Regions from separate parts of the Mycobacterium minnesotense genome, predicted to be linked through region 1. Evidence: riboswitches for the same ligand, from Rfam matches in the RefSeq annotation. Region 1 holds a riboswitch; the other holds the start of a gene.

Region 1 (10,507 bases):
GCGGCGGACGCGTACCGCAGTGCGTCACGTCGGGAAACGTGGTTGCGAGGAAGTGCAGTCCGTGGAGAGTCAGACACGCGCCGATGTTAACAATGTGACTGCTGTAAACGGTGCTGCCCGCGCCGAGAGCATCCGTGCGCCCTTGCAACGAGTCGTGGACGGATACGATTCGTGCGTGTCGACGCCCGTCAGCCATGCCTCGCCGACGGCTCCGCGCGTGCCCAAGAGCCCGCTGGTGCTCGCAGGGTGGTGCGTTGTCGCGATCTGCCTCGCTGCGACGGTAACGACGGCTCTGAGTGCCGGATCGATATCCGCTGTCGCCGAAGCTATCTCGGGTGCCACCTTGGCGACGTTCGTGTTGCTCCATGCGTTGACGCTCTACCGGCCCGCCGGGGCCATCGCCTACTTTGCTGTCGCCGTGACCGTGGGTCTGGGCTTCGAGGCATGCAGTATCGCGACCGGCTTCCCGTTCGGCTACTTCGTTCATTACGCGGACGGGCCCCGTGCGTTCGGCGTGCCGTTCGTGGTTGTGGCGGCCTGGGTGATTCTGGCCTGGTTGGCGTGGATTCTCGCCAGGGTGATCGTGGGTGAATTCCAGAGTCGATGGCTGTCGGTGGTGCTGACACCGGTCGTCGCTACCCTCGTCGTCGGCGGTTATGACCTGGTGATCGATCCGATCGGCGCCTACGTACGCCACATGTTCGCCTACCGGGAACCGAGTGGCGTTCTGGGCGTCCCGTTGAGCAACTACGCCGGATGGCTGATCACCGGGTGGGTGCTGTTTCAGACTTTTGCGCTGATCGAACGACGGTGGCGACGGGAACCCACGTCCTCGACCCGGTCGGCGTTGTTGATGCCGGCGGTCATCTGGTTCGGCATGGGCCTGCAAGTCAACCTCGGGCTGCTGCGTGCCGGCGATGCCACCACGACTATCCAGGGCGCGCCCGTTGCCCTGTCCGACATCTACGAGACGTGCTCTGAGATGACGTGGTTCATGATGGGCCTGGTCGTGGTCGTCAGCGTGATACGGCTCTATCAGGACACCCCGGCAGCATCTCCAGCCATCGATGACTCGAGTACCCACGCCGGCTAGCCGACCCCAACGGGCCGCGGCATCACGGTGAGCTTGACGCCATAACGCGGCGTGCCCAGACCGTGACCGCCGTTGCGGCCGGCACCACCGGGAGGAATCGGTGGCGGCAGGGCTGTCATCGACCTGCTCTCCGGGGCCACGGACCAGCCACTACCCGTCGCAGCCAGGGGAGCACCGCTCGGGCTCGCCGCTCCCCAGCTGGCCGGCGCGGACAACGAACCGACCAGGGTGGCCCGGCCCATGCCAGCAGCCACCGGGGAGCCGGCGCCGCCTAGGGGGCGGGCGGCGGTCTCCAGTCCGGCGGCGGCCGTCGACGCCAGTGTCATGCCGGTGGTGGGGCCGATCCCGCCGTGGGTCAGTGCGGCCGTGCCACCGTCGATGCCGCGTGCGAGAAACCCGAGCGTGGCCAGCCCGGTAAAGCCTTCGATGTTGCCGCCGGGGTCGAAAATGCCGGTCGCGGCGATGGTGTTCCACAACTGGGCATTGATGTTCAGGCCCGACCCGTCATCGTGGCCCCACGTTCCGTCGAAGAGGCCGTCGAAGAACTTCGTCCAGTGCCAGTCCGGATCCGTGGGACGCGTTCCCACTGCCGGTGAGGCCATGTTCCGCAACGCATCGGGCAGCTGGGCGTGGGCATTTGTGGGGCCTACGCCGCCGGCATTCGGCGCGCCTTCGTCTTGATGAGTGGTTTCGGGAGCATCAGCGAAGGGGATCAATTGTGTAGCGGTGGCTGACGCAGCGGCGTAGCTGTACATCGCCACCGCGTCTTGCGCCCACATCTGGCCGTAGCGAGCTTCGGTCGCTGCGATAGCCGGGGTGTTCTGTCCTAGGGCATTGGTCTTGACCAACGACGCCAACAAGACGCGGTTGGTCTCGATTGCAGCGGGCGGCACCGTCATGGCGTGGGCAGCAGCGTACGCCTCGGCCGCGGCGTACGCCTGCGCCGCGGTCTGCTCGGCTTGCTCGGCGGTTACGCTCAACCACACAAAGTAGGGCTCGGCTGCCGCAGTCATCGCCGATGCGGATGGCCCCCACCATCCTTGACTGGCCAGGCCGGCTACCAGCCACTCGAAAGATGTTGCAGCCGAACGCAGTTCCGCGGAAAGTAGATTCCAGGAGGCCGCGGCGGCCAGCATCGGGCCCGATCCCGGACCGGCGTACATGCGCGCCGAATTGATCTCTGGCGGAATTGATCCGTAGTCCATTGGTTAAAACCCTTTCAGGAGAACAAGATAACGTTCGCGGCGTCCGTGGCTGCGTAAGCTCGTGCGTTGCGTTGCAGAGTGTCGACGAACAACTCATGAACAACCGCAGCTCGCCTGCTGATCGCTTGGTACATCTGGGCGTGCCGTGCGAACTGAGCTGCGGTCAGTGCCGAGACTTCATCGGCGGCCGCGGGTAGCACCCCGGTAGTCGAGGCTGCGGCAGCAGCGCTCTGCGCGGACACGGTATCGCCGACACCGCGCAGGTCGACCGCGGTAGCCATCAGCTCTTCGGGCAGTGCGGATACAAAAGACATGGGGACTCTCTTTCAGGATTGCATGACGAATCGCGCTGCGCTACAAAGACAAACGCACGCAAAAGCAGCGTTATCTCTCGATGTAGACAGCGTTGACGCGGTAGGGCGTGAACCGACTCAGTAGGTGACAGCAGTGCCGGGGCAGGATTCGAATGAAATGGTCATCGGTCTCGGATAAGGACTATCGCTCGGACTCAATGTCGCTCCCACCTCCTCACGGCCAGGGCACACGGGGATGCCGTTGTGACTTACACAGCGGGACAAACCGAACCAGCGCAGCGTCGGCCGGACGGCACCCTCTCGACAGAGTTTTGGCACTGCACGCCGTATCCGGCACTAAGCCGAAAGCCACTTGGGCCCAACCCTTAATTCGGGAAGAGCTGTCCTGACCCGGGGCGTCTCTCGACGTTTGGGGTCAGTGGCCTGTATCCGTACAGACGCCTCACCTAGCGAGGTGCGTCGCGGCCATGGTGGCATCAACGTTGGGGCGAGTCAACTCGAATGGGCGGTGCCGAACGACGAGATGTGTTGCCAAAAAGCGGACGTGGATGTCGAATTGCCCTGTATCCAGGCCGCTTTCGTTGTGCCTCAAAGTTTGCCAATCGCGATCTATGTGGTGTTGGTAAGAGCGTCGATGCGACCGTTGCGGTGAACTGCGAAAAATACCAACAGATTCCGAGGTAGCCCTGCTCAACCGACAGCAAGTCGGCTTCTTAGAAAGACGATTCGGTGAATCACACGGCGACCTTCGGCAGCGTCCCCGGCGGCTCTGAGATCACGTGGTTGCCTGTGCGCGGTCAGCCCCACGCCCTTGACCTATGTCGCTCGGATTAACTTGAATGGACCAGCAGTCACATCACCGGCTACCCGTGTCGGCAGTCCGCCGCGAACGGGCCACAGCGGGTGAGGAGGAAATCGTGCAGACATCGGCGTCCGAGGTCTCCGCGCGCCCCGACTACCGCGGCCCGCTGCTGGGGTCGGGAAGTCAGCTCGAACGCGCCACGCTGGACGCGCTCGACCGGCTGGAGCAGGTGTTGAGCCTGCAGCCGCTGGGCTCAGACCGCTTTCGGGCGGGCAACGAAGCCGCCCGGTTCGGCCGCGTATTCGGGGGCCAGCTCTTCGCTCAGGCGATGGCCGCGGCCGCCGCCACGGTCCCCGAGCTCACCGCCCACTCCATCCACGCCTCGTTTCTGCGACCCGGCGATCCCGGATTGCCGGTGGAGATCACCGTCGAGCGCACCCGTGACGGTCGGTCCATGTCGGCGCGGCAGGTCACCGTGCAGCAGGACGGCCGGACCCGGATGATCGCCACGGTGTCGTTCGACACCAGCGCCGACACCGACGAGAGCGCACCCCAGCCGCTGCCCGGCCTCGCACCCGAGGACCTTCCGTTGCTGCAGCACTGGGTGCTCAACGCCCCGCCACACCTAGCCGACCGGGGAACCGCCTGGATCGAGCAACCCCCGCCGCTGGAGATGCGCACCGCCGAAGCGCCGGTCTTCCTCGGCGGTCGCCAGGCGCCAGGCCCGCGTAACCACTGGATGCGCCTGCCGCGTGCTGCCGCCGGTGACTCGCAGCTCAACGCGTTCCTGCTCGCCTACGCCAGTGATTACCTCCTGGTAGACACCGCGTTTCGCAGCTATCCGCAGCGCGTCGACCATGCCACCCACACCGGGCTCACGCTGGATCACACGCTATGGGTGCACCGCCCGGTGCACTTCGACCGTTGGCACCTCTACACCCAGCAGACCGTCGCTACCGCAGGACACCGTGCCCTGGTGCGCGGCACCCTGGTCGATGCCAGCGGTCGGCACGTGGCCAGCACCGCGCAGGAAGTCCTGGTGCGGGCGGGCGCTGCGCCGGCTCGAACCGAACGCACCTGATCGCCACGTTCTGGAGACCTGCGGCCGGTACCCTTCTCGGTTGTGATGCGTACCGCTTCGCGGCGCGACGTGCTCAGGTATGCCGCGTTACTCGGACCAGCACTGGCCCTTCCCGGCGCCCTCGGGGCGACGGGCGGCGTAGCGCGGGCCGGAGCCACCGGATTGCAGGTCATCGACTTTGCCGACCGCCTCGTACAGCCGGAGCAGATCAAGGCCGCTGGATTCGATGGGGCGCTGGTCTACGTCTCCGAACTGCGGCCGGGTGCCACCTTTGATTTCAAGCCCGTCACCCGTGACTATGCCGACTCGCTGCGGGCGGCGGGCTTGCAGGTGGCCAGCTGTTATCAGTACGGCAAGCCGGGATGGGCGCACTCGCCGTCGGACTTCACCCGGGGCTATGACGGCGGCGTGGCGGATGCCCGCACGGCGTTACGGCTGCACGCCGCCGCGGGGGGCCCACCGACCGCGCCGATCTTCTTCAGTGTCGACGAGGACATCGACGCCACGACGTGGAAAAACGTTGCGGTCCAATGGTTTCGCGGCATCAACTCGGTGCTGGGTGCCGACCGCACCGGAATCTACGGCGGTGCCCGTCAGTGCAGCTGGGCCATCGCCGACGAGGTGATCGGAGAATCGACCAGCGCGGGGTACCGGTGGGCATGGCAGACCCGAGCGTGGTCGCACGGGGAACGTGTACCCGCGGCCGTGCTCTTCCAGCGCGAAATCGTCACCGCGACCGAGCCGGGATTTGTCATCGGTGGTGTGCATGTGGACGTCGACGACGTCTTGGCCGCCGACTTCGGTCAATGGGACCTAGCCCGACAACAGGGGGGACAGTCATGATCGACAGATCCTGGGACGCAGCACGGGTGGCGCGGTGGTCCGGAGTTCTGGGTGTGGTTCTGCCCGCACTCACCCTCCTGGTGTATCCGATCTGGACCTTCCCGGCTACCCGGACGCAATCCGTGGATGTGGCGCGGTGGGCATCGGCGCACCACGACCGACTGGTGCTGACCATGACGCTCAATACCATCGGCGTCACGTTGTGGCTGGTTTTCGGCGCCGCGGTCTGGGCCTACCTGCGCGACCGGGTTCCGGTGAAGTCGATCCTGCCGACCTGTTTCGCCGGTGGGTACATCGTGAGCGTGACCTTGCTGCTCAGCGGGTTCACCGCCTTTGACCTGTTGTTGTACCGGCGGCGCAGCGCCGACACAGCCTCCTTGCTCTACGACCTGACATTCGGCCTATTGGCCATGTCGGGCATGCCCATCGTGGTCGCGCTGGTCGCGTTTGCCATCGCGGTCTACGTGCGGGGAGTGCTTCCGGCCTACACCGGGCACCTCGCGGTCGTGGCCGCGGTGGCCCACCCGGTGCTGATCCTGAGCTTCGTCTTCCGGACCGGCGCGCTGTCGCTGGAGGGCCCGACGATCACCGCGATGCCGGCGGTGCTGTTCGCCTGGATTCTGGGGACCGCGCTGGCCATGCCCCACCCGGGTCATGCCTCGACCACGGGCCCGCTGTCAGGCCCGCGCCGCGGTGGTGTGCGGGTCGACTCGCCAGGGAGCTAGCAGGAGCTGGCAGGCCCGCCGCATGTCGCGTTCAGCCTGCTCCGGAGTCGTCGCACCCATTACCGCCCAGGACAGGATCCCGTAGGCGCACTGTTCCACCAGCAGTGCCAGCTGGCTGTCTTGCGGCGCCGGTTGCGAGATCCCGGCAACAGACAGGATGCCGTCGCGCAGGCCGAAGTCACCGGCCGCGCTGGACTCGGACCTGCGGGCATTGACCGAGGTGATCATGGCGTGGGCCAGCCGTGGGCGGGCGAGCATCGATCGGCAGATGCCCACCATCAGATCGGTGACGTCTTCTGCCGGAGATCCGGTCGGCCGGTGTGTGGGCCCGGCGTTGCCGGTGTAGTGCAACAACAGTGCGCTGAACAGGTGATGCTTGGTGGGGTAGTACCGATAGACGGTCGCGATCGACACCGCGGACTGATCGGCCACGTCCTGCATCCGGACCGCCGCCAGGCCGTCGCGTGCACCCAGCCGGGCTGCGGTGGCAAGGATGCGGTCGCAGCGTTGCCGCTGAGCGGCAGTGCTGGGAATCGCGGCCTGACGCTCAATCGGCGGGCGGGGCATCGGACTCGTGGGGGGCCGATGGGAGCAACCGCCGCATCATTCGATGCGAGGCGAGCACCGCCGCAGACCGATCCGAGGTGGCACGCAGGGCGGGGCTGTCGGCGTGCGCCGCGATCACGTACACGGGGCCGTGGGGCAGTGCCTCGAGACCCTCGCGGGCGACATCTGCGGGATCGGAGACCCGCATCCCGGGAATGTCGAAGTTGAGGCCGGCCCGCTGCATGGCCGGAGTCCTGGTCACCCCGAGAACTAACTCCAGAACGTGCACGTTGGCGTCGCGCAGTTCGAGCCACAGTCCTTCGGCGTAGATCCGGGAGAACGCCTTCGCGCCGCCGTAGACGCTCTGACGTGCCGACCCGAGGTATCCGGCCAGCGACCCGACCAGCAGCAGCCCGCCGCGCTGCCGTAGGCGCATCGCGGTGCCGAAGTGATGGACCAGCCCTAGCGGAGTCCGCACGTTCAGGTCCAGGACGCGCTCGAACGCCGCCAGATCCCCGTCGAGGAACTCTGCACTGTGGGTGTTGGCGCCGGCGTTGTAGATCAGCAGGCCGACCTGAAGTTCCGACGTCGCCTCGGCGACTTGGACCACGGCATCCGGACGGGCCAGGTCCACGGTGAGTTCCCGGACCTGCACGCCCAGTGCGCGGCATCGATCGGCGGTGTGGCGCAGCGGCGCCGGTTTACGTGCGATCAGGACCAGGTTGATGCCGGCGGTGGCCAACACATGCGCGAACTCGGCGCCGACCCCTTCGGAGCCGCCTGCCACCACGGCCCACGGACCGTACTGCAGCGCCCACCCGGACTGATCACCGCTAGACAACTGACCCTCCCTATAACTAAAATGAATTCTAGTTTCTTTTCGGCCGAGGCTACCTCACCCTCGCGACCCAACGGAAGGCTCAGAACCATTGCGCTACAGCGGCCGCCGGGCACGGGCCCGCTGATGCGACTCGGCCTGGCCACGCCGGTGGTGATCCAGATTCCCGGGGTGGCATCCAGCTGGGAGGCCGCTGCCGGAGTCGACGACCTTGCCCAGATCGCCGCCCTCGCGGACCGTTTGGGATTCACCCACCTCACCTGTTCTGAGCATGTCGCGGTCCCCGCCCATGCCGCCCCCGGCCGCGGCACCACATACTGGGATCCGTTGGCCACGTTGGCGTTTCTGGCGGGCCGCACCAGCCAGATCCGATTGGTCACCTCTGTGGTGGTGCTGGGCTACCACCACCCACTGGAAATCGCCAAGCGCTATGGGACCCTCGACCGACTCAGTGGCGGCCGGCTGATCCTGGGTGTCGGAGTCGGATCGCTGCGCGAGGAGTTCGACCTGCTCGGCAGCGCCTGGGACGACCGTGGCGCGCGTGCCGACGACTCTCTCACGGCACTGCGGGCGGCGCTGTCGCAGACCCGGCCCGTCTATCACGGCAGCCACTACCAGTTCGCCGACATGGTCGTGGAGCCCTGCGCGGTCCAATCGCGGGTGCCGATCTGGGTGGGTGGGCACACCCGTCGCTCACTTCGGCGCGCGATGCAGCTCGGCGACGGGTGGACACCGTTTGGCCTCAGCGTCGCCACGCTGACGGAATATCTTGGCGCGGTGGATCTCCCGGAGGGCTTCGCCGTGGCCTTGTCGACGCCGCCCCTGGATCCGATCGGCTCCCCCCAGCAGACCCTGGACCGACTCGGCCGGCTGGTGGATCTCGGTGCCACCGAGGTCAACGCCTCCATCGCGGCACATTCCGCGGCCCACTATCAGGACCAGCTACGCGCGCTGGCCGAGCTGGCGGACCCGTCGTATCGGGAGGGCCGGTGACCGAGCCACAGCTGGCCGATCTGCAGCGGCGCCTGCAGCGGATCGAGGATGAGCGTGCCATCGAGCGGCTGATCGCCTCCTACGGTCCGCTGGTCGATGCCGGTGATGCCGAATCCACTGCGGCGCTGTGGTGCGAGGACGGTGTGTACGACGTAGAAGACTGGCTGATGAACGGGCGCGAGGAGATAGCGGCCATGGTCCGCTCGCCGGGTCACCAGGGCCTGATCACGCACGGGTGCACCCACTTCCTGGGCCCGGCGGTGGTCACTGTCACCGGCGACGAGGCAATCGCGGTCTGTGAGTCGACGCTGCTGGTCAAACAGGGCAGCGGGTTTCGCGTCGCGCGCGGCGGCGCGAACTATTTTCACCTTTCGCGAGTGGCCGGCGCGCCCGGCGGGTGGCAGATCCGCCGTCGAATCACCCGGTTGCTCGATGGCACCGCCGAGAGCCGCGCGTTGTTGTCCGACGGCATCGCGGGACGCATCCGTCCGGACCGCCCACTCAGGGGCTGAGGCGGCCGGAATCGGTCCGGCCCGAGACGGCGGCTAGACTCCCGCGGAAAACGCCTAACGCCGGCACGGCAGGGGAGATTAATGGATCTGCGGTGGTCGGAGGAAGACCGGGCATTTCAAGCTGAGGTACGGGAGTTCCTCGATCAGAAACTGACCCCGGAACTGCGCCGCGCGGGCCGGCTCATGACCAGCGTCTACGCCGATCATGAGGCCAGCATGGCGTGGCAGGCGATTCTGCATGAGCGGGGCTGGGCGGCGCCGGCCTGGCCGGTGGAGCACGGCGGTTGCGACTGGAGCCTGACCCAGCACTACATCTTCAGCCGCGAATCGACTCTTGCCGGTGCCCCGGCGCTGTCGCCGATGGGTATCAGGATGGTCGCGCACGCGATCGTCCGGTACGGAACGGATGCACAGAAGGAGTACTTCCTGCCCCGGATCCTCACCGGGGAGGTGTTCTTCTGCCAGGGCTACTCCGAGCCGGAGGCCGGCTCAGATCTGGCGGCCCTGACGATGGCGGCCAAAGACGACGGCGACGACTTGGTCTGCACCGGCAGCAAGATCTGGACCACTCACGCCGGCGAGGCGAACTGGATGTTCGCGCTGGTCCGCACCTCGCGCGGCGGCAAGAAGCAACAGGGCATCACCTTCGTCCTGATCGACATGAACTCGCCTGGCATCGAGATCCGTCCCCTGGTGATGACCTCGGGTGAAGAGATCCAGAACCAGGTGTTCTTCGACGAGGTTCGGGTTCCCAAAGCCAATGTCATCGGGGAGATCGACTCCGGGTGGACGGTGGCGAAATACCTGCTGGAGTTCGAACGCGGCGGTGGCGCGGTGGCGCCCGGTCTGCAGGTGATGGCCGAAGACGTCGCCACCGTGGCCAAGGGTCAGCCTGGGCCGAGCGGTGGCAGCCTGGCCGACGACGACGCCTTCGTCCGCAAGCTGGCCGACGCGCGGATCCGCGCCGAAGTGTTGGAGATCCTGGAATACCAGGTGCTCACCGCGGTGGCCGAGGGCCGCAATCCCGGGGCGTCCTCGTCGATGCTCAAGATCTTGGGCACCGAACTCAGCCAGGAACTTACCGCGCTGGCGTTGGAGGCGGCTGGACCGCGCGGGCGCATCTACCAGCCGCACGTCACCGCGCCCGGCGGGCCGATCGCCGACTACCAGCCCCCCGCCGACGGTTACTCGTCCGGCGAACCGTGGCAGGCAGTGGCACCGCTGCGTTACTTCAACGACCGGGCCGGTTCGATCTACGCCGGCAGCAACGAAATTCAGCGCAACATTCTGGCCAAGGCGGCATTGGGACTCTAATGGACTTCAACCTGAACAACGAGCAGCAGATGCTGCGTGACGGAATCACCAAATTCCTCGCCGCGCGCTACGACCTGGAGACCAGCCGTGCCGCCGCCAAGACCGGCGCCGGCTGGCAGCCCGACATCTGGCGTGCCTTCGCCGGTGAATTGGGCATTCTGGGCGCGACGTTTCCCGAGGAGTTCGACGGAATCGACGGCGGCGCAGTAGAACTCATGGTCATCGCCGAGGCGCTCGGCCA
Region 2 (10,507 bases), 500 kb from region 1:
CAAACAGTCGGTGGCCGCGCTGGCCGGCGACGGATTGCGGGTGATCGCGGTGGCCCGCAGGGAACTGACTCCCGCGCAGCGCAAGGCGTTAGGTGCAGATCCCGAACCCGACCAGATCGCCGAGGTCTGCCGCGAAGGTCTGACCTTCGTGGGCCTGCTCGGACTGTCCGACACCCCGCGCGACGAGGCCACCGAACTGCTCGCCGACCTCAAGCGCCGTCGGATTCCGGTGCGCCTCATCACCGGCGACCATCCGCTGACCGCGACGGCTATCGCACGGGAGCTGGGCCTGGAGGTCGACAGCGATCAGGTGATCAGCGGCGCACAATGGGATGCGTTGTCCCGCAAGGACCAGGAACTCGCGGTGGCCGATCGGGTGGTGTTCGCTCGGATGTCCCCCGAGAACAAGGTGCAGATCGTCCAGACCCTGGAACGCACCGGCCAGGTCACGGCGATGGTCGGGGACGGCGCCAACGACGCCGCGGCGATCCGCGCAGCCACCGTCGGGATCGCGGTGGTCGCACACGGCAGCGAGGCGGCCAGCAGCGCCGCCGACGTCGTGCTGCTCGACGAGCGAATCGACACGCTGCTCGACGCGCTGGACGAGGGCCGCGAGTTGTGGCAACGGGTGCAGGCCGCCGTGGCGGTGCTGCTGGGTGGCAACGCCGGCGAGGTGGCATTCGCGATCATCGGCAGCGCGCTGACCGGCCGCTCTCCGCTGAACGCCCGCCAGCTGCTGCTGGTCAACATGCTGACGGATGCGTTGCCGGCCACCGCACTGGCGGTCAGCTCCCTCAACGAGCAGGCCGCCGCGGGCGGGCACGGTCCCGACGAGCGCGCGCTGTGGCGCACGGTCGCCGTGCGCGGCGTGACGACGGCGTCGGCCGCGGTGGGCGCATGGGGCCTGGCCTCGGTCACCGGCCTGCCGCAGCGGGCCTCCACGGTGGCGTTGGTGTCACTGGTCGCCACGCAGCTGGGGCAGACCCTGTTGGACTCCCGCGATCCGGTGGTGGTGGCAACTGCCTTCGGCTCGCTCGGGGTGATGGGGACCTTGATCACCATTCCCGGTGTGAGCCAGCTGCTGGGTTGCACCCCGATCGGTCCGCTGGGCTGGGCCCAGGCGCTGGGCACGGCGACGGTGGCCACCGTCGGCGCTGCCGTGGTACCCCGGCTGTGGTCGGGGCTGCAGGAGAACGCCGCGAAGCCCAAGGAGTTCATTGTTCCCGGACCGCGGCAACCGCACGGTCCGCCGTCCTCCAACGGTCGGGCCGCGCCGCGGCTGCGGCTTGTGCACAATGAGGACACTGACTCTCGCCGCGTAACGGTCGCGGCCCGATCATCCGGCGATCAGTCGCCACCAGGAGGTTCATGATGGCGGACAAGCCGCGGCGCAACGCATCCCAGCAGGAGGCCGTCGCCCACATTCGCGCCGCGGAGGGGTTTGCCGTGGAATTGCCGCTGTTCGGCAAGGTGACGGTGCCTCGACCCGAGCAACTGGCCTATTACGGCGGGCTGGCACTGCTGGCCGCTTTCGAGATCATCGACTGGCCGGTGGCCGTGGCGGTGGCTGCCGGCCACATTTTGGCCAGCAACCACCGCAGTGAGGTTCTGGAACAGCTCGGCGAGGCCTTAGAAGACGCGGAGTAGACGTCCTCTGACTGAAGCTCAGTCGCTGACGGTCAGCACTCCGACGCGCCACAGGAGTGCGTACATCTGGTGCAGCGGTCCACTGAGCAGCCGCGTGGTCATGTCGACCACCGGGTCCGAGGTGGGCGCGGCGGGCGCGGCAGGACGACGGTCCAGCGTCTTCACCGTGCTCGTCGCACGGGGGGCCGGAGCCGAGATGTCGGTGTAAGCGATTGCAACCATGATGGCCTCCTAGTCGCGTAACGGTGCTACGCGCTCAACAGAGAGCCAGGTCGTGGCTCAGCTGGAGGCGGTATGCGACCGTTCGGATGGGGACGGAACAGACGTCAGATATCGACTCGGACTATCACCGGAACTCATTCGTCCCACACCTCCTCTCGGTCGCGGGCACGCGCTGGCGTGCCAGGTTCACCGCATGCGTAGGAGGGCAGCCCCGATACCCGGGAGACCGCACCCCTCTCGTCAGAGTTTCGACACTGCACGGCGTGTCCCTTTCGGGAAGCCACTTGGGCTCAACCCTTAAGCCGGGAGGAGCTGTCCTGACCCGGGGCGTCTTTCGACGTTCGGGGTCAGTGGCCTATGTCCGTGCAGACGCCTCACCTAACGAGGTGCTTGCATGACCCATAGTGCCTCACGCGTCAGACTCGGTCAACTCCATCGCCGCGCGGGTCGGGCACCGTTGCCGAAACGCAACATCCACGCACCCCTACCAGCACTTTGGCCCCAACAGCACCCGAAATCAGTCCCGCGAGTTCACCGGCTCGGCGGCATACCGGCCGGGCGTGCGCCACGATGCGAGCGCGCCGAGCAGCATCATCACCGCCGCCGCGGCGAACACCACGGCCAGGCCGGCATGGAACGGACCCGAGATCAGCTGCGGGAAGAAGCTGTGCCCGGTCAAGGTGTTCACGTCGACACCCGGCTGGGCCAGCACACCCGACGGAGCCAGCAGTTCACCGACCGGGTTGTAGCCCAGAAACGCCGCGAACAGGCTGCCCACCGGCGGGGTGTTGGCCACCTGGTCGGCGACGTCGGCGGGCACACCCTGCGCCTGCAGCCCCGTTTCCAAAGCCGCCGGCAGTGTGTTGGCCAGGCCGATCACCATCAGCGAGAAGAAGATGCCGATCGACAGGGACGTACCGGCATTGAAGAACGTGGCCCGCACGCCCGAGGCCGCCCCCCGCTGATCGGCAGGCACGCTGGACATGACCACGGCACTGTTGGGTGCGGTGAAGATGCCGCCCCCCAGCCCGTTGAGGAACACCAGCGCCGCAAAAACCCAGTAGTCGAAATTGACCGGAAGCAGCACCAACCCCACGAACGTCGCCGCCATCAGCAGCATGCCGCCCACGGTGAACGGTCGGGCACCATGGCGATCCGACAACGAGCCGGCCAGTGGACCGGCCAACAAGAATCCGGCAGTCATAGGCAGCAGGTAGATGCCCGCCCACAATGGCGTCGATTCATAGCTGTAGCCGTGCAGCGGCAGCCAGATGCCCTGCAGCCAGATGATCAGCATGAACTGCATTCCGCCACGACCGATCGCCGACAACAGGCCGGCGGCATTGGCGATCCCGAACGCGGGAATCATGAACAGCCGTACGTCGAGCAACGGCGCCGCGACCCGCAACTCGATGAAGCAGAACAGGACCAGCAGCACCACGCCGAGCGCCAGCGAACCCAGCACGGCCGGACTGGTCCAGCTGGTCGGCGAATCCCCATGCGGCTGAATGGTGTAGGTGATGGCGGTCAGCAACACGGTCAGGCCCAGGCCCAGGGTGGCGGTGCCCGCCCAGTCCAGCTTCGCCGGTGCCCGCTGGCCAAGCTCGTGTAGCGAGCGCAGTGACCAGACGCTGCCCAGCACTCCGATCGGCACCCCGACCCAGAACACCGCTCGCCAGTCCCATTCCGACAGCACGCCACCGATGAGCAGACCGACGAAGGACCCCGCGACGGCGGCCACCTGGTTGACACCCAGGGCCATGCCACGCTGATTGGCCGGGAATGCGTCGGTGAGGATCGCCGACGACGACGCCATCAACATCGCACCGCCCACACCCTGGACCACCCGCCACGCGATCAGCCACTGCGCGCCGCGGCCCATGTCGAACGGGTCGACCGACAACGCGATCGCGGCCACGGTGAACACCACGAATCCGACGTTGTAGATCCGCACCCTGCCGAACATGTCCCCGAGCCGGCCGAAGAACACCACCAGCACGGCCGACACCAGGAGATAGCCCATCAACATCCACAGCAGGTAGCTGACGTTCGCCGGCTCCAGCGGGTTCAGACCGATACCCCGGAAGATCGCCGGCATCGAGATCAGCACGATCGAGCCGTTGATGGTGGCCAGCACCACGCCCAGGGTGGTGTTGGACAGTGCGACCCATTTGTAGCGCGGGTGGTCACGGTCGTAGCGAAGCCGGCGGCGCGCGGTGGCGACCGCACCCGGATCCGGGTCCGCGACGTCGAGACTGCCCTGCTCGATCTGCGACGTCATGCCTCTATCAGCTCCCTCTGCTCCGGCCACATATATTAGCTAAGCAAATGATTAGGCACCTAATTGCGTTCGGAGCCTGCAGCGCCTTACTTCGGGTGCCGCGCTGCGATAGCGTGGCAGTGCACCAATCGACAGTGCTGAACTCATAGAAACCGCGGGAGCGCAGGCAGTGCGCTGAGAGGACGGCCGATGCCGTCGACCGTACGAACCTGATCGGGTAATGCCGGCAAGGGAGAGGAAGAAACATGACTGATGTCGTGACCGAGCCGCAGGTGACCACCGGGCCCATCCCCTACAGCGAGAAGGTCTACCGCGAAATCGAGGCGCCCGGTGGCGTCGTGATGAAGGTGCCATTCCGGCGGATCAACCTGACCACCGGTGAGCACTTCGACGTCTACGACACCTCCGGCCCGTACACCGAGACCAATGCCGACATCGACCTGCATCGCGGCTTGCCGCCGCGCCCAGGTGTGGTGCGGGATCGGGGCACCCAGTTGCAGCGCGCCCAGGCCGGTGAGATCACCGCCGAGATGGCCTTCATCGCCGCCCGCGAGGGGGTTCCTGCCGAACTGGTCCGCGACGAGGTCGCGCGTGGGCGGGCGGTGATCCCGGCCAACCACAACCATCCCGAGCTGGAGCCGATGATCATCGGCAAGGCGTTCAAGGTGAAGATCAACGCCAATATCGGCAACTCCGCCGTCACCAGCTCGATCGCCGAAGAGGTGGACAAGCTGGTGTGGGCCACCCGCTGGGGCGCCGACAACGTGATGGACCTGTCCACCGGCAAGGACATTCACGAGACCCGGGAGTGGATTCTGCGCAACTCCCCGGTGCCGATCGGTACGGTGCCGATCTACCAGGCGCTGGAGAAGGTCAACGGCGACCCGACCAAACTGACCTGGGAGCTGTACCGAGACACCGTGATCGAGCAGTGCGAGCAGGGCGTGGACTACATGACCGTGCACGCCGGGGTGCTGTTGCGCTATGTGCCACTGACTGCCAAGCGGGTCACCGGCATCGTGTCTCGCGGCGGTTCGATCATGGCGGCGTGGTGCCTGTCGCGGCATCAGGAATCGTTCCTCTACACCCACTTCGAGGAACTGGCCGACATTCTGGCCAGCTACGACGTCACGTTCTCCCTCGGCGACGGTCTGCGGCCCGGTTCGATCGCCGACGCCAACGACGAGGCGCAGTTCGCCGAACTGCGCACCCTGGGTGAGCTGACCAAGATCGCCAAATCGCGTGGCGCACAGGTGATGATCGAAGGCCCGGGGCACGTCCCGATGCACAAGATCGTCGAGAACGTCCGGCTGGAGGAGGAATGGTGCGACGAGGCGCCGTTCTACACCCTGGGGCCGCTGGCAACCGACATCGCACCGGCCTACGACCACATCACCTCGGCGATCGGCGCGGCCATCATCGCCCAGGCCGGGACCGCGATGCTGTGCTACGTGACCCCCAAGGAGCACCTGGGACTGCCGGATCGCAAGGACGTCAAGGACGGCGTGATCGCCTATCGGATCGCCGCGCACTCCGCCGACCTGGCCAAGGGACATCCGGGCGCTCAGGACCGCGATAACGCACTGTCCAAGGCCCGCTTCGAGTTTCGGTGGTACGACCAGTTCGCGTTGTCCCTGGATCCGGACACGGCGCGTGAATACCACGACGAGACGCTGCCGGCCGAGCCGGCCAAGTCCGCGCACTTCTGCTCGATGTGCGGACCGAAGTTCTGCTCGATGCGGATCAGCCACGACGTGCGCGACTACGCCAGTGAGCACGGGTTGCAGACCCAGGACGACATAGACGCCGCCATCGCCAAAGGCATGGATGAGAAGTCGGCCGAGTTCGCCGATCACGGCAACCGGGTGTACCTGCCCATCACCACCTAGTGGAGTTCCTGCCGCTATCCCCGCCGGCGACCACTCCGGTGCGGATACTCACCGTTGCCGGATCGGATTCCGGCGGCGGCGCCGGCATTCAGGCGGACATGCGCACCAGCGCAATGCTCGGGGTGCACGCGTGCGTCGCGGTGACTGCAGTGACCGTGCAGAACACACTGGGAGTGAAGAGCTTTCACGAGGTTCCTGCCAGCACCGTCGCCGCCCAGATCGTGGCGGTGGTGTCTGACATCGGAATCCAGGCCGCCAAGACCGGGATGCTGGCGTCGGCTGAGATCATCACCGCTGTGGCCGCCACCTGGCGGGAACTCGGGCTGACCGTTCCGTTGGTGGTCGACCCGGTGTCGGCTTCCATGCATGGTGATGCCCTGCTGGCGTCGTCGGCGCTGGATGCGCTGCGCGACAGCCTGTTCCCGCTCGCGACCCTGGTGACGCCGAACCTGCACGAGGTGCGGTTGCTGGTCGGGATCGACGTCGTTGACGCCGCATCACAGCGGGCTGCCGCCCGTGCACTGCACGCGTTGGGACCTCAGTGGGTGTTGGTTAAAGGCGGGCACCTCCCGTCCACCCAACACAGTCCAGACCTGCTGTTCGACGGCGACGATTTTCTGGAGTTCCCAGGGCCGAGGGTGTCCACCGCCGACGACCACGGCGCCGGTGACACGCTCGCGGCGGCGACGGCGGCGGCACTGGCCCAGGGTTTCTCCGTTCCGGACGCAGTGGGTTTCGCCAAGCGCTGGGTCACCGAGTGCCTGCGGGCCGCCTACCCCCTGGGCCACGGACACGGCCCGGTCTCACCACTGTTCCGGCTGGGAGCGAACCGCTCGTGATCAGCCAAGACCTGTTGGAGATAGCCGGAATCGCCCACCTGCCTGAGAGCACACCGGCGGGGGTGGTGCTGCTGGCCCACGGCGCCGGAGGTGATCGGGACTCGCCGATGCTGCAACGGCTGTGTCAGGAGTGGTCACGCCGCGGCTACCTGGCGATCCGCTACAACCTGCCGTTCCGGCGACGCCGCCCCAAGGGCCCGCCGTCGGGGTCGGGCACCGGCGACCGCGACGGCATCACCGAGGCGATCGGGTATGTCCGCGGCCTGGCCGACGGCCCGCTGATCGTCGGAGGGCATTCCTACGGCGGCCGACAGACCTCGATGGTGGTGGCCGCCGGAGGTGTTGCCGTCGACCTGCTGACGTTGTTCTCCTATCCGCTGCATCCCCCGGGGAAACCCGAGCGCACCCGAACCGAGCATCTGCCAACGATCGGGGTGCCGACGGTGTTCACCCACGGAGGCTCGGACAGCTTCGGCACCGGCGCCGAGATTCGCGCCGCCGCCGCACTGATTCCCGCCCCGCATGAGGTCGTCGAGATTCCCGGTGCCCGCCACGATCTGGCGTCGAAGACCCTGGACGTGCCCACGCTGGCGGTGGATGCGGCGCTGCGCCTGCTGGGCTGAACCCGCCAGGTCAGGGCAGCACGACGACGCTGGCCGCGTAGCTCAATCCCGACCCGTAGCCCAGTAGCAGGGCCAGATCACCGGACTTGGCGGTGCCGGCCGTCAGCAGTTGCTCCATCGCCAGCGGGATGGAGGCTGCGGAGGTGTTGCCGCTGTGCTCGATGTCGTTGGCGATGACGACGTCGGGGCGCAACTCAAGGCTCTTGGCGATCAGGGCGTTGATCCGGGCATTGGCCTGGTGGGGAATGAAGACATCGATGTCGTGGGCTTCCAGACCCGCCGCCGCGATGGCACGTTTCCCGACGCCGCTCATTTCGTATGCTGCCCAACGGAATACCGTGCTTCCGTCCATCCGGAGGAAAGGGCGCTGGCCGTCCGGCAGCTCGGTGTAGCTGATCCAGTCGATGTCCTGACGGATCGCGTCACAGTACTGGCCGTCGGTGCCCCAGACCGTCGCGCCGATACCGTGCGCCGGCGTCTCCCCGACCACGACCGCCCCGGCTCCGTCACCGAAGATGAAGCAATTCGAGCGATCGGTCATGTCGATCGTCGGGGAGAGCACCTCAGAACCGATCACCAACGCGGTGTTGACGGTGCGGCCGCGGAGCAGATCGGCCGCCACTGACAGGGCATAGCCGAATCCCGCGCACCCGGTGGCCACATCGAACGCCGGCACCCCTGGCGCGCCGAGACCGACCGCGACGGTGGGCGCACACGAGGGGGTCTGGCGGAAGTTGGTACTGGTAGCCACGATCACCGCATCCACTGCGGCGCCGTCGATCCCGGCATGCGCCAGCGCGTTGCGGCCTGCCTCGATGGCCAGGCCCGTCACGGTGTCGGCCTCCCCGGCGAATCGTCGGGTCTTGATCCCGGTGCGCGAAAAGATCCACTCGTCGGAGGAGTCGATGTGCTGGCAGATCTCATCGTTGGTGACCACACGCGGCGGGCGAGCGGCGCCTACGCCGAGCAGGCCGACCGGACGGTTTGTCGCGGCATGGCGAATCTTGCTCAAGTAGGTGTCTCTCCGTGGTTGGACAACAGCTGGCCGAAGCGTCTCACCCTAGCGTCTCGGCAGCCCCGGGGGTACGGCCTCAGCGGTCGTAGTCGTCCTCATCCGAGGGCAACCCCTGGTGTTGTTCGATCACATCGGCGATGTCGGCGTTGTCGCCGGGAGTGATCTCGGCGCCCGGAGCCTCCTCGTCGGCCCGCACCACCGGGACCGCCTGCTCGGCGAGATCGGCATCGCTGGCTTCGGCATCACGGCTGGTCATGACTCTCCTCCCGAAGTCGTGAGCGGTGTGGACCTCCCATTGTCTCCGATCGCCGTGGCCGCACGGTTGCTTCGCTGGTTACTGGTGGGTCAGGTACCTTAATTTTCATGGGTATGGAGCAGTTCGACGTCGTCATCGTGGGTGCTGGCTTCGGCGGCATGGGCGCGGCCATCGAGCTGAAGAAGCTCGGCTACGACGACATCGTGCTGCTGGAGCGGGAAGACAATCTCGGCGGAACGTGGCACGTCAATCACTATCCCGGCCTGGCCGTCGACATCCCGTCGACCACCTACGCGTACTGGTTCGAGCCGAATCCCCGCTGGTCGCGGATGTTCGCTCCCGGCGAGGAGATCAAACAGTACGCCGAGCACGTCGCCGATAAGTATGACGTGCGCCGCCACATGCGCTTCAACACCACCGTGGACAGCGCGCGCTGGGATGAAGAGGCCCAGCGCTGGCAGGTGAGCCTGTCCGACGGCCAGACGCTGAGCGCCCGATTCCTGATCACCGCCACCGGCTTCTTGTCCCAGCCACGCAACCCCGACATCGCCGGGATCGACAGTTTTGCCGGCAAGGTCGTGCACACCGCCGCCTGGGACCACGACTACGACTTCACCGGCCGCCGGGTCGGCCAGATCGGCACCGGCGCGACCGCTGTGCAGCTGATTCCGCAGCTGGCCAAGACCGTCGCCGACCTGACCGTGTTTCAGCGCACCGCGATCTGGGTGGCACCCAAGATCGATTTCCGTATCCCGGCGTGGCTGCAGAAACTGTTCGCGCGGGTTCCGTTCGCCCAGCGGGGGATGCGTTTCATCAGCGACTACCTGCTTGAGTTCATGACGGTGACGGCGGTGTTGAACTATCCCGCTTTCCGGCGGCTGTCGATCGCCGGGATGGACGCGTGCAAGATGCACCGGTTCGCCCAGGTCCGGGACAAAGAACTCCGGGCCAAACTGACCCCGAACTATGACATCGGCTGCAAGCGGCCCAGCTGGTCCAACGACTACTACCGCAGCTTCACCAAGCCGCATGTACACCTGGAGACCACCGGCATCGAGCGGATCGAGCCGGATGGCATCGTCACCGTCGACGGCCGCAAGACTGTCATCGACACCCTGGTGCTGGCCACCGGGTATGACCTCTGGGAGGCCAACTTCCCGGCGATCGAGATCGTCGGCAGGGACGGACGCAACCTCGGTAAGTGGTGGCGGGAGACCCGTTTCCAGGCCTACCAGGGCCTGTCGGTTCCGTATTTCCCGAACTTCCTGAGCCTGGCCAGCCCCTACGGGTTCTCCGGCCTGTCGTTCTTTAACACCATGGAATACCAGATGCGGCACATGGGCCGGCTGTTCGGCGAGTTGCAGCGCCGCAACGCGACGACGTTCGAGGTCACCGAGGCCGCCAACACCAGGTTCCTGGACGCCATGACCAAGCGGCTGGACAACACGGTGTTCTACGCCGGGGACTGCACGACGTCACGGTCCTACTACTACAACCCCAGTGGCGAAGCGACCCTGCTGCGGCCCACCACGGTGCGCAATGCGGTGCGAGACGGCTCGCATTTCCCGCTGGAGGACTACGAAATCGCCTGAGCCAGGCGGTTCAGCGAGGCTCGACGCAGGAGAGGCGAAGCTGGGAACGCCTCAAAAACCCCGCGGTTCAGCGAGGCTCGACGCAGGAGAGGCGAAGCTGGGAACGCCTCAAAAACCTTGCGGTTCGGCCAGGCTCGCCCCAG

The links. A riboswitch is a leader RNA that binds a small molecule or an ion and turns the genes downstream of it on or off. The one in region 1 is predicted to bind magnesium.
Region 2: linked by a shared signal. The riboswitch ahead of G6N09_RS10470 (Rv1535 family protein) and the one ahead of G6N09_RS08215 (PE family protein) in region 1 are both predicted to bind magnesium.

Annotation. Positions count from the first base shown of each region.
Region 1 covers NZ_AP022589.1:1,754,842-1,765,348, reverse strand. The annotation lists gene G6N09_RS08230 (DUF1906 domain-containing protein) at 1-77, opposite strand, end outside; gene G6N09_RS08225 (carotenoid biosynthesis protein) at 176-1,093, shown strand; gene G6N09_RS08220 (PPE family protein) at 1,090-2,298, opposite strand; gene G6N09_RS08215 (PE family protein) at 2,313-2,612, opposite strand; M-box (ykoK) riboswitch at 2,902-3,073, opposite strand; gene G6N09_RS08210 (acyl-CoA thioesterase) at 3,530-4,495, shown strand; gene G6N09_RS08205 (DUF1906 domain-containing protein) at 4,541-5,338, shown strand; gene G6N09_RS08200 (hypothetical protein) at 5,335-6,063, shown strand; gene G6N09_RS08195 (TetR/AcrR family transcriptional regulator) at 6,016-6,630, opposite strand; gene G6N09_RS08190 (SDR family NAD(P)-dependent oxidoreductase) at 6,611-7,450, opposite strand; gene G6N09_RS08185 (LLM class F420-dependent oxidoreductase) at 7,574-8,440, shown strand; gene G6N09_RS08180 (nuclear transport factor 2 family protein) at 8,437-8,952, shown strand; gene G6N09_RS08175 (acyl-CoA dehydrogenase family protein) at 9,034-10,266, shown strand; gene G6N09_RS08170 (acyl-CoA dehydrogenase family protein) at 10,266-10,507, shown strand, end outside.
Region 2 covers NZ_AP022589.1:2,251,242-2,261,748, reverse strand. The annotation lists gene G6N09_RS10480 (cation-translocating P-type ATPase) at 1-1,372, shown strand, start outside; gene G6N09_RS10475 (hypothetical protein) at 1,369-1,647, shown strand; gene G6N09_RS10470 (Rv1535 family protein) at 1,666-1,869, opposite strand; M-box (ykoK) riboswitch at 2,095-2,262, opposite strand; gene G6N09_RS10465 (MFS transporter) at 2,387-4,150, opposite strand; gene thiC (phosphomethylpyrimidine synthase ThiC) at 4,396-6,039, shown strand; gene thiD (bifunctional hydroxymethylpyrimidine kinase/phosphomethylpyrimidine kinase) at 6,039-6,878, shown strand; gene G6N09_RS10450 (alpha/beta hydrolase family protein) at 6,878-7,501, shown strand; gene G6N09_RS10445 (beta-ketoacyl-ACP synthase III) at 7,512-8,513, opposite strand; gene G6N09_RS10440 (hypothetical protein) at 8,593-8,772, opposite strand; gene G6N09_RS10435 (flavin-containing monooxygenase) at 8,880-10,364, shown strand.